Regions from separate parts of the Arthrobacter sp. TJ-266 genome, predicted to be linked through region 1. Evidence: riboswitches for the same ligand, from Rfam matches in the RefSeq annotation. Region 1 holds a riboswitch; each other region holds the start of a gene.

What was found. A riboswitch is a leader RNA that binds a small molecule or an ion and turns the genes downstream of it on or off. The one in region 1 is predicted to bind S-adenosylmethionine.
Region 2: linked by a shared signal. The riboswitch ahead of AC4D12_RS01455 (MetQ/NlpA family ABC transporter substrate-binding protein) and the one ahead of sfnG (dimethylsulfone monooxygenase SfnG) in region 1 are both predicted to bind S-adenosylmethionine.
Region 3: linked by a shared signal. The riboswitch ahead of AC4D12_RS13645 (LLM class flavin-dependent oxidoreductase) and the one ahead of sfnG (dimethylsulfone monooxygenase SfnG) in region 1 are both predicted to bind S-adenosylmethionine.
Region 4: linked by a shared signal. The riboswitch ahead of AC4D12_RS14630 (bifunctional o-acetylhomoserine/o-acetylserine sulfhydrylase) and the one ahead of sfnG (dimethylsulfone monooxygenase SfnG) in region 1 are both predicted to bind S-adenosylmethionine.

Annotation. Positions count from the first base shown of each region.
Region 1 is NZ_JBZCNC010000003.1:70,394-73,649, reverse strand. It holds gene AC4D12_RS08960 (O-acetylhomoserine aminocarboxypropyltransferase/cysteine synthase family protein) at 1-294, opposite strand, end outside; gene sfnG (dimethylsulfone monooxygenase SfnG) at 294-1,451, opposite strand; SAM riboswitch class I at 1,456-1,559, opposite strand; gene AC4D12_RS08950 (hypothetical protein) at 1,689-1,919, shown strand; cyclic di-AMP (ydaO/yuaA leader) riboswitch at 2,092-2,277, shown strand; gene AC4D12_RS08945 (LysM peptidoglycan-binding domain-containing protein) at 2,283-3,182, shown strand.
Region 2 is NZ_JBZCNC010000001.1:273,450-276,705, forward strand. It holds gene AC4D12_RS01450 (methionine ABC transporter ATP-binding protein) at 1-477, opposite strand, end outside; gene AC4D12_RS01455 (MetQ/NlpA family ABC transporter substrate-binding protein) at 544-1,431, opposite strand; SAM riboswitch class IV at 1,612-1,729, opposite strand; gene AC4D12_RS01460 (GAF and ANTAR domain-containing protein) at 2,118-2,849, shown strand; gene AC4D12_RS01465 (hypothetical protein) at 2,849-3,112, shown strand; gene AC4D12_RS01470 (hypothetical protein) at 3,182-3,256, opposite strand, start outside.
Region 3 is NZ_JBZCNC010000004.1:429,135-432,390, forward strand. It holds gene AC4D12_RS13645 (LLM class flavin-dependent oxidoreductase) at 72-1,460, opposite strand; SAM riboswitch class IV at 1,497-1,608, opposite strand; gene AC4D12_RS13650 (SDR family NAD(P)-dependent oxidoreductase) at 1,705-2,463, opposite strand; gene AC4D12_RS13655 (SpoIIAA family protein) at 2,592-2,990, shown strand; gene AC4D12_RS13660 (GNAT family N-acetyltransferase) at 3,024-3,256, shown strand, end outside.
Region 4 is NZ_JBZCNC010000005.1:27,394-30,649, reverse strand. It holds gene AC4D12_RS14630 (bifunctional o-acetylhomoserine/o-acetylserine sulfhydrylase) at 1-1,283, opposite strand, end outside; SAM riboswitch class IV at 1,360-1,476, opposite strand; gene AC4D12_RS14625 (VOC family protein) at 1,595-2,236, shown strand; gene AC4D12_RS14620 (DUF1540 domain-containing protein) at 2,338-2,625, opposite strand; gene AC4D12_RS14615 (CPBP family intramembrane glutamic endopeptidase) at 2,759-3,256, opposite strand, start outside.

The sequences.
Region 1 (3,256 bases):
GAGGGCCGCGAAGGTGATGAACTCCGCACTCATGCCCGACGCCGTCGCCACCGCGCCGATACCGCCCTCGAGGGAGGCGATGCGCTCCTCGAACGCCGCGACCGTCGGGTTGCCGATGCGCGAGTAGATGTTGCCGTACTTCTGCAGCGCGAAGAGGTTGGCGGCGTCATTGGTGTCCTTGAACACGAACGACGTCGTCTGGTAGATCGGGACGGCCCGGGCGCCGTGGGTGGCGTCGGGGGTGCCGCCGGCGTGGAGCGCGCGCGTGCGGAAGCCGAAGGAACGGTCAGCCATCAGAAGCCTGCCTTGCTGGTCTGGAGGGTGGGAGGGAGCTCGACGTCGACGCCGGCCTTGCGGGCGGCGTCCGCCTCGAGTTCGCGGACGATCGGGAGGATGTCCCTGCCGAACGCGGCGACCTCCTCCTGGAAGTGGAGGTAGCACGTGAGGAAGAGGTTCACGCCGATCTTCTTGTACTCGACGATGCGTTCGGCGATCTGCTCGGGCGTGCCGATGAGCTGTGTCCGGAAGCCGTCGTTGTACTGCACGAGGTCCTCGAAGGAGGAGTCGGCCCACATGCCCTTGCCGTCCTTCGTGGAGGCGCCCGCCTCCTGGACGGCGTCGCGGAACCCCTCGACGGCCGGGCGGTGCGCCTTCGCGACGATCTCACGGAGCGTCTCGCGCGCCTCCTTCTCGGAGTCCCGTGCGATCACGAAGCCGTTCAGGCCGAAGCGCGGCCGGCGGCCCGCCTCGAGGGCGGACGCCTGCACCCCGGCGATGTTCTCCTTGAACCCCTCGAGGTCCTTGCCGTTGGAGAAGTACCAGTCGGCCACGCGGCCCGCGGTCGCCTGGGCGGCCGTCGAGTTGCCGCCGAAGAAGATCTCGGGGTGCGGGCGGCCGGGCACGTCCACGGGCGCCGGGCTCAGGGTGAAGTCGTTGATGTCGTAGTACTTCCCCGCCTGGCTGTAGCCCTGTTCCGTCCAGAGGCCGCGGAGCACGCGGATGAACTCCTCGGTGCGTACGTAGCGCTCGTCGTGCTCCAGCCACTCGAGGCCGAAGTTGACGAACTCGTCCTTCAGCCAGCCGGAGACGATGTTCACGGCGGCGCGACCGTTCGAGATGTGGTCGGCCGTGATGATGAACTTCGCGAGGACCCCCGGGTGCCACATGCCGGGGTGGACGGCGGCGATCACCTTCAGCTTCTCCGTCGCCGCGAGGAGGGCGAGGGAGAAGCTCGTGGCCTCGTGCTGTTTGTCCGCGCCGTAGGACGCCGCGTACCGGGTCTGCGAGAGCGCGTACTCGAATCCGGCGTTCTCCGCGATGCGGGCCAGGTCGCGGTTGTACTCGAAGTCCCAGCTGGTGCGCTGCTCGATGGTCGAGACCACCAGGCCACCGCTCACGTTGGGCACCCAGTAGGCGAATTTCAGGGGAGTGGACAGGTCTGCGACGCTCATGGATCCTCCATCGGTCTGGCAGTAGCACCCTACTGTCGCCGCGGTACGCGGAGGCCAGGGTTGCTGCGGCGTCAGTGAGCCAGATCTCTCAGCCGCTCGGGATGGTCACTCCCGAGTCTGACAGCCGCTCCGGAGGGATCCAAACAATGTGTCCTCCCACGAAGGCCTTCGGGGCGGACGTACGCCGGGCGGTGGCAGCCCGGGCAGTGACGGCCGCGCCCCGCCTAGGGTAAGTGGATGGACGGATGGCGGAGGGCAGCGCGGGTTCAGGAGCGGCGCTTCTGGAGCACCCTCGTGATCGTCGGCGCGCTCCTCAGCCTCACGCTGGTCAGTAGCCTCCTCCTGACCGCGCGAGTCTCCGGCGGCAGCATGTCGGCGGGCTTCTACGTGCAGCAGGGTGTGCTGCTCGCGGTCAGTGCGATGGGCACGGCCCTTGCCGTCCGCCGCTGGCGTCGCGTCCGCCGATGAGGGCTTGTGCGGGCCCCGGGCACCTCCTGGCGGAGGCCTGTCAAGAAGGCCGGCGCCAGATGGTACGTCCCGTTACGCAAATGTGACAAACCGACGAGGGTCCGGCTAGGGTCACACCAGCGTCTCCGTCCACGTGAGACGCTTCCGGACGGATTGCCGAGCCCTGCCGCCGACCGGAATACGTCCGCACACACGAAAGGCAGGGACGGGGGAACCATCAGTTCCACCGGGCGCCCAGGTTTCCCTGCAGGCGTCCTCGGGGTTAAGTCGCACACCACCGCCGTATCCAGCGGTGTCCGCGGCCGGGTGACTCCCATCCGAACCCGACAGCTCACCCCGCAGGCATGGGAGAGGTACAGAACCATGTCACGAATCACTTCACCGGCGCGCCACAGGGCCGACGTCGAGGGCAACCTCGCACTGCAGGCACTCGGCCGCATCGCCGGCGCGCACGCAACGACCGTCGGCCGCCCGGTCGCCGTCATCGCGGTCACCTCCGGCCTCGCGTTCGGTGCGATGGGAACGGCCAACGCCGGCACCTACACCGACGCCGCGACGAACTACACCTCGGTGGCCTCCACCGTGGCGGCCCCTGCTGTCGCCGGCTCCACGCACACCGTCGCCGCCGGTGACACCCTGGGTGCCATCTCCGCACGCTACGGAGCGGACCTCACCTCGGTCCTGACCGCGAACGGCCTCTCGCTCGCATCGGTCATCTTCCCCGGTCAGTCGATCACGATCCCCACCGCCGGATCGGCCGTCACCGCGCCGGCCCAGACGGTGTCCGCTCCGGTTGCCGCTGCACCTGCGGCTCCTGCCTACCAGCAGGCCGCCGCTGTTGCACCGGCCGTGTCCACGGCGCCCGGGTCGGGTGTCTACCTGGCCTCGGCAGCGATCACCCCGGTACCCGTGCACGCCTCGTCGGTCGCTGCAGCGCCCTCGGGCAATGCGGCAGCGGCCATCCTCGGATCGGCTCAGGCGCAGCTTCGCGCCGGCGCCGTCCAGGACTGCACCGTGCTGGCCGAGAAGGCACTGCGTGCCGCCGGGATCTCCGTGGGCGACCTCGGCCCGGCTCAGTTCTTCCAGTTCGGCGCCCGGGTGTCCGCCCCGGCTCCCGGGGACCTCGTGATCACCGGCGGTCACGTGGCGGTCTACGCCGGTGGCGGTCAGGTCATCAGCAGCGGCATGAACGGCATCAACGCCACCATGCAGCACCCCCTCTCGGACCTCCCGGGAGCATCCTTCGTGCGGGTCGGCGCCTAAGCGTCCGAACGGACCGTTCGATCCTTGAACGGGAAGCGGCAGGTGCTTGGACGGGGCGCCTGCCGCTTCCTTCG
Region 2 (3,256 bases), on a different contig from region 1:
TGCCCGGGCTATCCCCACCCGCTGCTTCTGCCCGCCGGAGAGCTGCTCCGGGTAGGCGGAGGCTTTGTCGGCGAGGCCCACGAAGGCGAGCAGTTCGGTGACCCGGGCCTGGATCTCGTCCCGGCTCCTGCCGGCCACGCGCAGCGGGTACGCCACGTTGTTGAACACCGTCTTCGCGCTGAAGAGGTTGAACTGCTGGAAGATCATGCCGATGTCGAGGCGCAGTTTCCGCAGCCGGCGGTCGGGGACGCCGGTGACCTGCTGGCCGTCGACGACGATCTCGCCCGACGTGGTGCTCTCCAGGGCGTTGATGAGGCGGACGAGCGTGCTCTTGCCCGCTCCCGAGTAGCCGATGATGCCGAAGATCTCGCCGGCTTCGATGTCCAGGCTGACGTCGTCGATCGCGGTGACCGGGGGATCGCCCCGGCGGGCCGCGGGAAAGCTCTTGGTGACGTTCCGCAGTTCGATGAGCGGCATGGTCGCCTTTCTGACATGCCGACGGCCGGCCGGGGTGCGGCCGGCCGTCGGAGGGTGGTGGAGCGGTCAGCCCTGGGCGCGGGTGTCTTCCTCGACGCGCTCGAGGGTGGACTGGAGCTCCTCGGCGGGCACCTTCACGAACTCGGCCGTCCCGCCCGAGGTCTCCTGGACGTCGTCGAGCACGGCCTGCGTGTCCTGGTAGATGCTGACGAGGCGCTGGTAGGTCTCGTTGTCCTTCTCCCCGCTTTGGGAGGCGAACACGTTGACGTAGGCTGCGGCCGCCGGGTCCGTCGGGTCGTCCTTCGCGATGGCGTCATCGAAGCTGAGCCCGGCGTCCTGCACGAAATCGTTGTTGATGATGGCTGCTGCGACGTCAGGGAGCGACGTCGGGGTGAGCGCGGCATCCAGCGTGGTGACGGTGACGCGGGATTCGTCGGCGATCACGTCGTCGATCGTGGAGAACGCGCTGCCGCCGTCGCGCAGGGTCAACAGACCGGCCGACTGCGCGACGAGGAGGCCACGCGCGAGGTTCGACTCGTCGTTGGGGATGGCGATGGTGGCGCCGTCGGGGATGTCCTCGACGGACTCGTACTGGGTGGAGTAGAGGCCCAGCGGGTAGATGGCGGTGGAGCCGACGGGCACGAGGTCGGACTCGCTCGAGACGTTGTAGCGCGCGAGGTACACCAGGTGCTGGAACTGGTTGAGGTCCAGCTCGCCCTCGGAGAGCGTGGGGTTGGGCTGCGTGTACTCGGCGAAGTCGACGATCTCCACGGAGATGCCTTCGTCCTCGGCGGCCTGTGTGAACGCGGCCCACTCGGGGTCACTGGCGCCGACGACGCCGATGCGGACGGTCTCGGAGCCACCTGCGGCGTCTCCGCCGGAGAGGCCGCAGGCGGTGGTCAGGGCGAGGAGGGGGACGACGGCGGCGGCGAGCAGCCTGCGTGAGGTGATCATGGGTGTGTCCTTCGAGATGGCACGGCGGTACCGCGGAACTGCAGGGGGGCGTGACGAGGGAGGGCGCGCTGCCGACGGGGCAGCGACGAGGTGGGAATGACTTTCAGGTGACACGCTCGCTGTTCTGGGCTGAGCGTTGGGCGGTCCCTCCAGGGACAAGACCCCTCGGAGGACCGCACGACGCCGTACTTGCCAACCGGGGGACTTGACCCGGCGGCCCAATCTTCACCTGGAGCACCCCACTACGGGAGAGGGTTGCTGTCCAGCCGGCCAGGGCCTGTGGCTGGAACTCATGATTGCTAGGACGACGCTAGGACATCGGAGCGCGGCGGGTCAAAAAGGCCGGGGGAAGGAGCGTCATGCAGCGCCATATCGAGCGCCGTCGGGCAGTCGGGCCGATCCAGATGGACCGTGCCGGACGACGTGGTCCACGGGTCCCGCCTGCCGCAGGTGCAAAGCCTTTCGACGCCGGTGACGCGAACGGTCGCTCGAAGCGGGATCGGCTCACGGGTGCTGACGGACGGGCAGACGCGTCGCTGGGCCGGTTGGTCCGACACCGCCGGTTTGTCTTATACTCGACGTCGGTTTTCCGTCTCAGTGGAGTCCGATGGGGTTGAGCAGCCGGCTTCCAACCTGCAGGGGTCATACCCTGATCAGGTCGATGCAGCGCAGTTGAAAGCTCCCCCGTGAAGACGACACCACCCGCCCCTGAGCTCCTGGAGATCTTCGGGCGCACCTACGGATACCTCCTGACAGAGCAGACCGCTCATGACGCAGTCGACGGTCTTGCGGAAGTCGCCCGCGACGCCATCGGCGCCGCGCAGGGCGCAGGGGTGAGCGTTCTCAGCCATGATGGGAGGCGGTTGAGCGTCGGCGCGACGGACGAGGACGTGCTCGAAGCAGATGACCTGCAGTACGAGTTCGGTGAGGGCCCTTGCTTCGCCGCCTGGTCCACCGGTACCCCCGTCATCATCGAGGACACCCACGCCGATGAACGGTGGCCACAGTGGACGGCCGCGGCAGCTTCTTCTGGGATCCGGTCCTGCCTCAGCGTGCCGTTGATGCGCAAGAAGGAGGGGCTGGGTGCGATGAAGGTCTACTCCGACCAGCCCAACGCGTTCACCAGTAACGATCAGCGGATCCTGACGAATCTCGCCCGGGCCTCAGCGGTCCTGCTGGGACACATCCAGACCAGCGACACCCCGCAGCGCATCAGCGACGAAGTCAAAGCGTCTCTTGCCGACCGGGACACCGTAGGTATCGCCCGTGGTGTCCTCATGGAACGACTGGGTATCGACAAGCAGACAGCGATGGAGCACCTGGTCGAACTCGCGGCTGAGGAGAACACGTCGGTCACGGTGATCGCGGCCCGGCTCAGCGAGCGGTCGGATGGGCCAGGCGCCGTCAGCGGTCCGTGATGATCAAGCTGCCACCCGAAGAACAACGCCTGCGCACGCTCGAAGCCATCCATCAGAGTGGGCTCCACATGGAGGACGTCTGGATCCACTACTTCTCCATCGGCGGTGACGTCGACGAATTCCAACTCGACGGGTATCTCCGTGGTCTGATCAGCGCGAGAAGCTCCGACCGGAACCTCATCTCCCATGCAGTCAACGAGTTGATCAGCGACCTGCCGCGTCCGGCTGCGCCCTACAACGACGAGGCCAGGTCCGACTTCTGACGCTGGGACTCCCGGACGGGACGCCTGATGAGCGTGTATCAGCTCCGCATCGGGCGGGTTCCTCGGTCGTCAGTGCACGTCGCCGACCTGGTCACCCCAGCTGGGCGTCGCTGGTTGTCCGACCAGCGCATCGAGTATCTTGCG
Region 3 (3,256 bases), on a different contig from region 1:
CCGGAGGTTGACGCAGGACGACGGCGCCGGACGTCGGTTCATGAGCGCGTCAGGGACGCGTCAGGGATGCGTCAGGGGCGGACGGTCTGGAGGCGGTACCGCGCTCCGCGGTGGTCCTCGGGCAGGCGGTCGCCCTTACCGAACAGCTTTTGACGCAGTGTCCCCTCGGCGTACCCCGTGGGATAGGCGCCGCGCCTTTGCAGCTCGGGGATCACGTGCGTGATGACGTCCTCGAAGGAGCCGGGTGTGATGGCGTAGGCGAGGTTGAATCCATCGACGTCGGTCTCGTCGACCCACGCCTGGAGCTCATTGGCCACCTGGGCGCCGGAGCCGACGATCCGCGGTCCGAGCCCTCCGATCCCCGCCCATTCCGCGATGTCGCGGACCGTCCACGGGGCGCCGTCGTCGTTCACCTTCTGGAAGTTCGCAACGGCGGACTGGATGGCGTTCGACTCGACGTTGCCGAGTGGCTCGTCGGGGTCGTAGATGCTGAGATCGATCCCGAGCCAGCCGGACAGCAGGACGAGGGCGCCCTCGTAGCTGACGTACTGCTGGTAGTCGGCGTGCTTCGCCCGGGCCTTCTCCTCGGTCTCGTCGGTGATGATCGTGAGCATCGTGTAGATCCGCACCGCATAGCGATCCCGCCCGGCGGCCTCCACCGCGTCCCGGATACGGGACACGGAGTCCTTGAGGATGGCCTTCGTCGGCGCGCCGACGAACACGGCTTCTGCGTTTCCGGCCGCGAAACGGACACCGCGGGGCGAGGCTCCGGCCTGGTAGATCACCGGGGTCCGCTGCGGGGAGGGCTCACTCAGATGGATGCCGGGAACGGTGAAGTAGGTGCCGTCGTGCCCGATGTCGTGGACCTTGGCGGGGTCGGTGAAGACGCCGGTGGCGCGGTCGCGGACCACGGCGTCGTCCTCCCAGGAACCTTCGAGGAGCTTGTAGAGGACCTCGAGGTACTCGTCGGCGTGGTCGTAACGCTCGTCGTGCTCGAGCTGGTCCTCGTTGCCCATGTTGCGGGCGGCCGAGGGCAGGTAGCCCGTGACGACGTTCCAGCCCACCCGCCCGTTGGTGAGGTGGTCCAGGGTGGAGAGGCGACGGGCGAAGGGGTACGGGTGCTCGTAGGCCGTGCCGGCCGTGACACCGAAGCCGAGGTGGTCGGTCACGAGCGCCATGGCGGAGACGAGCAGGAACGGATCGTTGACGGGCGTCTGCGTGCCCTGCCGGAGCGTCGCCTCGTTGGAGCCGCCGTAGACGTCGTACGTGCCGAGGACGTCCGCGATGAAGATGCCGTCGAACAGACCCTTCTCGAGCGTCTGCGCGAGATCGGCCCAGTACCGCAGGTCCTTGTAGCGCCAGGACTGGTCCTCGGGGTGCCGCCACAGCCCGGGCGACTGGTGGCCCACGCAGTTCATGTCGAAGGCGTTGAAACGGATGTGCCGTGCGGGAGCGGGCATGAAGAATCCTCGTGTCGAGGCACTGCCGTGGAGGGAGCGCCGTACTTGCCCGGCAGCTCAGCCGGACCGAATCCTCACCTGGGGCACCCCGCTACAGCGAGAGGGTTGCCGTCCAACGAACCAGGGTTTTGCGTTGGAACTCGTGATTCTGGGTCCGAGCCTAGGCCGGGTGTTCCGCGGACGTCCACCCTCCCGGGTCACAGTGCGTCACGAACCTCCGCTCCGGCGACGGGGTCACCAGCGGTCACCGCAGGTAGGAGGCGCCGTTCACGTCGATCACGGTGCCGCTGACCCAGACCGGCGCATCGGTGGCGAGCCAGGCCACCGCCTGCGCCACCTCCTCCGCCGTCGCGACCCGGTTGAAGGCGCTCTGGGCGCGCACGGCGTCGCCCGCGGGGCCGTCGAGCACGGTGCGGCCCATGGCGGTCTCCACGAAGCCGGGCGCCACGGCGGCCGAGAGGATGCCGTGCGGCGCCAGTGCCACCGCGAGCGACTGCGTCATGGAGTGCAGTGCCGCCTTGCTCGCGCCGTACGCGGGCGTGGTCGGCTCGCCCCGGTAGGCGCCGCGCGAACCGACGGCGACGAGTCGGCCGCCGTCGGGCCCCTGCGGGCGTTCGATCAGATGGCGCGCGACGAGCCACGCGAGGTTCGCCGGGCCGGTCAGGTTGACGGCGAGCGTGCGCTGCCAAGCACGCTGCCACTCCTCGTAGGAGGTGGAATCGAGCGGATGGGCGGTGAAGACCCCTGCGTTGTTGACGAGCACGTCGACCCCGCCAAGTGCCCCGACGGCGTCCGTCACGATGCGCGCGCATGCCTCCGGATCGGCCACATCACCGACGACGACGGCGTGGCCCTCCCCGGGAAGACCTGCGCGAACCGACTCCGCGGCGTCGACGTCCCGGCCCGCGTGCACGCCCAGGCGGTGCCCGCGGCCTGCGAGTTCGACGGCGATGCCGGCGCCGATGCCGCGACTCGCGCCGGTGACCAGGATGCTCAGCGTCATGCTCCTGACGCTACAACCTGCACGGCTCCAGACGTCGGCCCTGTGCACCTGTGGATACTCCCGCCATTGTGGGAGTCACCCTTGCTAGGCTGGCTCACCACTTGCCCCTCCGCGTGCCGAAGGATGTCATGGAACCGTTCACAACCCACCTCGAGAGGGGCTTCCTCCGTCTGCGGTGGCGACGCGGAGTGGAGGTCACCCACCCCGTCGCCGTCGCTGCCGCCCGCGCCCTCGCCGAGCACCACGGCCCCACGGCGCTGCCCCTCCTCGTCCACATGCACGGGATCACGGGCATCACCCCGGAGGCACGGGTGGGCATGAGTTCGTACACCGGCTTCAGCCGCGTGGCCATCGTCGGCGAGGATGCCGTGGACGAGGTGATGTCCGGCTTCGCGCACCGCTCCCCCACGACATCCCGGTACTTCTCCTCCGAGGCCGATGCCCTGAGCTGGCTCGTCGATGCCCCCGGTCGGGATGCCGTCGCCACCCACCACGAGTCCCCTGCCGGTCAGGAATCGGCGCGTTGACCACCGGCGCTCGTCGATGCCAGAGTCGGGACCATGAGTGAGCACACGAAGGACGACATCTCCGTCAGCGACGACGGCGCGAAGACCCGCTACGTCGCTATGCTCGACGGCAACCCCGCGGGCATCGCCGCCTACGAGCGCTCGGGTGACACGATCGTCTTCACGCACACGGTCGTCGACGAGGACCTCGAGGGCAGAGGCATCGGCAGCGTCCTGATCCGGCACGCGCTCGACGACGCCCGATCGCAGAACCTCACGGTGGTGCC
Region 4 (3,256 bases), on a different contig from region 1:
AGGTCGGCGAGGATGTCGTTGATGTTCTCGAGGCCCACGGACAGCCGCACGAGGCCGGGACGCACGCCCGCGGTGAGCTGCGCCTCCGCGCCGAGCTGGCTGTGCGTCGTCGACGCCGGATGGATGACGAGCGAGCGGACGTCACCGACGTTCGCCACGTGCGAGTGCAGTTCGAGTCCGTCCACGAACCGCGTGCCCGCCTCGTGCCCGCCGGCGATGTCGAAGCTGACGATCGCGCCGGTCCCGTTCCGCCCGTACTTCCTGCCGCGCTCGTACCAGGGACTGGACGGGAGGCCGGCGTAGGCCACGCGCTCGACGTCGTCGTGGGCCTCCAGCCACTCGGCGACAGTCTGCGCGTTCTGGACGTGCCGCTCGATCCGCAGGCTGAGCGTCTCCAGCCCCTGCGCGATCAAGAAGGCGTTGAACGGCGACACCGCGGCGCCGAGGTCCCGCAGCAGCTGCACGCGTGCTTTCAGGATGTAGGCGAGGTTGACACCGAGGGCGCTGCCCACCCCGAGGTCACGCGCATAGACGAGTCCGTGGTAGCTCTCGTCGGGGGTGTTCAGGCCGGGGAAGCGGTCCGGGTACCGCGCGAAGTCGAAGTTCCCGGAATCGACGATCACGCCGGCGATGGCCGTGCCGTGCCCGCCGAGGTACTTGGTGGCCGAGTGCACCACGATGTCCGCACCCCACTCGATGGGTCGGATCAGGTAGGGCGTCGAGAGCGTGTTGTCGACGATCAGCGGGAACCCGTGCTCGTGGGCGACGGCGCTGATCCCCTCGAGGTCCAGGACGTCCTGCCGCGGATTGGAGACCACCTCGCCGAAGAACAGCTTGGTGTTCGGCCTGATCGCGGCGCGCCACTGCTCGAGATCGTCCGGATCCTCGACGAACGTGGTCTCGATACCGAACTTCCGCAGCGTGTGCTTGAAGAGGTTGTAGGTTCCGCCGTAGAGGCTCGGGCTCGCGACGATGTGGTCGCCCGCCTCCGCGATGTTGAGCACGGCGAACGTCTCCGCGGCCTGGCCCGAGGCGAGCAGCAGGGCGCCGACGCCGCCCTCCAGGCTCGCGATCCTCGTCTCCACCGCCTCCTGGGTCGGGTTGCCGATACGCGTGTAGATCGGCGCGAGTTCCGTCAGCGCGAAGCGGTTGGCGGCACTCTCCGCGCTCGGGAAGACGAACGACGACGTCTGGTAGATGGGGAGCGCGCGCGCCCCCGTTGCGGAGTCCGGCTCCTGGCCGGCGTGGATCTGGCGTGTCTCGAAAGACCACTCGTTGGACATGATGCTCCCTGTAGGAAGGGGCCTCGCTGGTGTCCGGAACCTGCCGACGTCTCGCCCAGGTCACCGGGCCGTCACGGGCCCGCGCTTGCGCGACGCCGGTCCGGCGTCGAGCCTGGTCTTCACCCGGGGCACCCCACCGCGGTTGGAGGGTTGCCGGCCAGCAAGCCGGGGCTTCGTGCTGGCACTCATGACCTGACTCCATGGAAGCGCACGGCCCCGCTGGAGGCAAGCCGTATGACACTTCGTGAAGGGACGAACGAGTAAGGCGAACCTAAGTCGAGACGTGGATCACTTAGTGCCAAGATATCGGCATGCGCCTGGATCATGTGTCGTACGCCTGTGAACCCGACGGTCTCGCCGCCACCGCCGAGCGGATCTCTACCAAGCTCGGGACGGACGCGGTGAGAGGCGGTGTGCATCCCCGCTTCGGTACACGGAACATGATCGTGCCCCTGGTCAACGGCCAGTACCTCGAGGTCGTGGAGGTCCTCGACCACCCCGCCTCGGACAAGGCCCCCTTCGGTCAGGCCGTCCGCGCCCGCTCCGAAGCCGGAGGCGGCTGGATGGGCTGGTGCGTGGCGGTGGACGACCTCGGTCCGTTCGAGGAACGCCTCGGACGCAGCGCCGTCCCGGGCAACCGCAAATTTCCCGACGGCCAGGAACTCTCCTGGCAGCAGATCGGCATCAAGGGCCTCATCGCCGATCCTCAGGTGCCCTACCTCCTCCGCTGGGACGAGGGTACCGAGGCCCTGCACCCCTCCCTCGCGCGTGCCGCATCGGTGAAGCTCGACTGCCTGACCATCGCCGGCTCGTCCGAGCGCGTCACCGAGTGGCTCGGCACGGAGGTCGAGGAGACGCTCGACGGCGTCCAGGTCCAGTGGATCGCCCCGAACGGCACGCCGGGCGTCATGTCCGTGACGTTCGAGACCGCCCACGGGCGGGTCGAGATCTAGCACGCAGCACTCTGCTCAGAAGAAGCTCAGACGAAGCTCAGACGAAAGGGACCGGCCGACGGCCGGTCCCTTTCTGTGTTCGTCAGTGGTTCGGCGCCGGCTCAGGCGTGGGTATAGGTCAGGCAGTCGGCGGCCTCGGCGCCGGGACCGACCTTGACCGCGGGTGCCGTGCACAGGAGATCCGCGTTGAACGAGCACTCCGAGCGCTGGCACGCCCCGACATGGGCGAGCATCTTCGGCAGTCCGCCGCTGATGGACGTGTCGATGAACGTGGCGCACGAGGCGTGCTCCTCGCTCCCGGACACCGTGATGGCGACCGCCGTGCAGCCGTCATGGTTGAAGGAGCAGTTGTGGACACTGCATTCGGAGACACTGGTGACGACGCTCATGATTCCTCCTGGGGGTGCGGCGGATCCTGACGGCGGAATCCGTACTTCTGCTCAATGAATTCACGGTAACACCGGTAATTGCGAATAATTTAGTCATGATTTGTGCGCGATAAAAGAAAAGGTAAGCCTTGGCTCAGCTACCTATTCCGATGGCCGGGCCGATCAGGGCGAACCCCACGAACCCGGTGATGTCGATCAGCGCGTGCGCGATCACGAGCGGCATGACGCGCTTGGTGCGCGTGTAGAACCAGGCGAAGAGCAGCCCCATCATCACGTTGCCGATGAACGGACCGAACCCCTGGTACAGGTGGTAGCTCCCCCGCAGGAGGGCACTCGTGATGATGATGGCGGGCGTCGACCACCCGAGTTCGCGCAGACGCAGCATGAGGTAGCCGACCACGATGACTTCCTCCAACACGGCGTGCCGCACCGCGGAGAGCACCAGCACCGGCACGGTCCACCAGTACTCGTCGAGCGCGGCCGGGACGATCGCCGTCGTGATGCCGAGAGCGCGGCCGGCCGCGTAGACGCCGAGCGTGCCGACGCCGATGATCCCGGCGAGGCCCACACCGAAACCGAAGGTCCTCAGCGGGCGGTCGAAGGTGAACCCCAGACGCCGGAAGGCCGATGT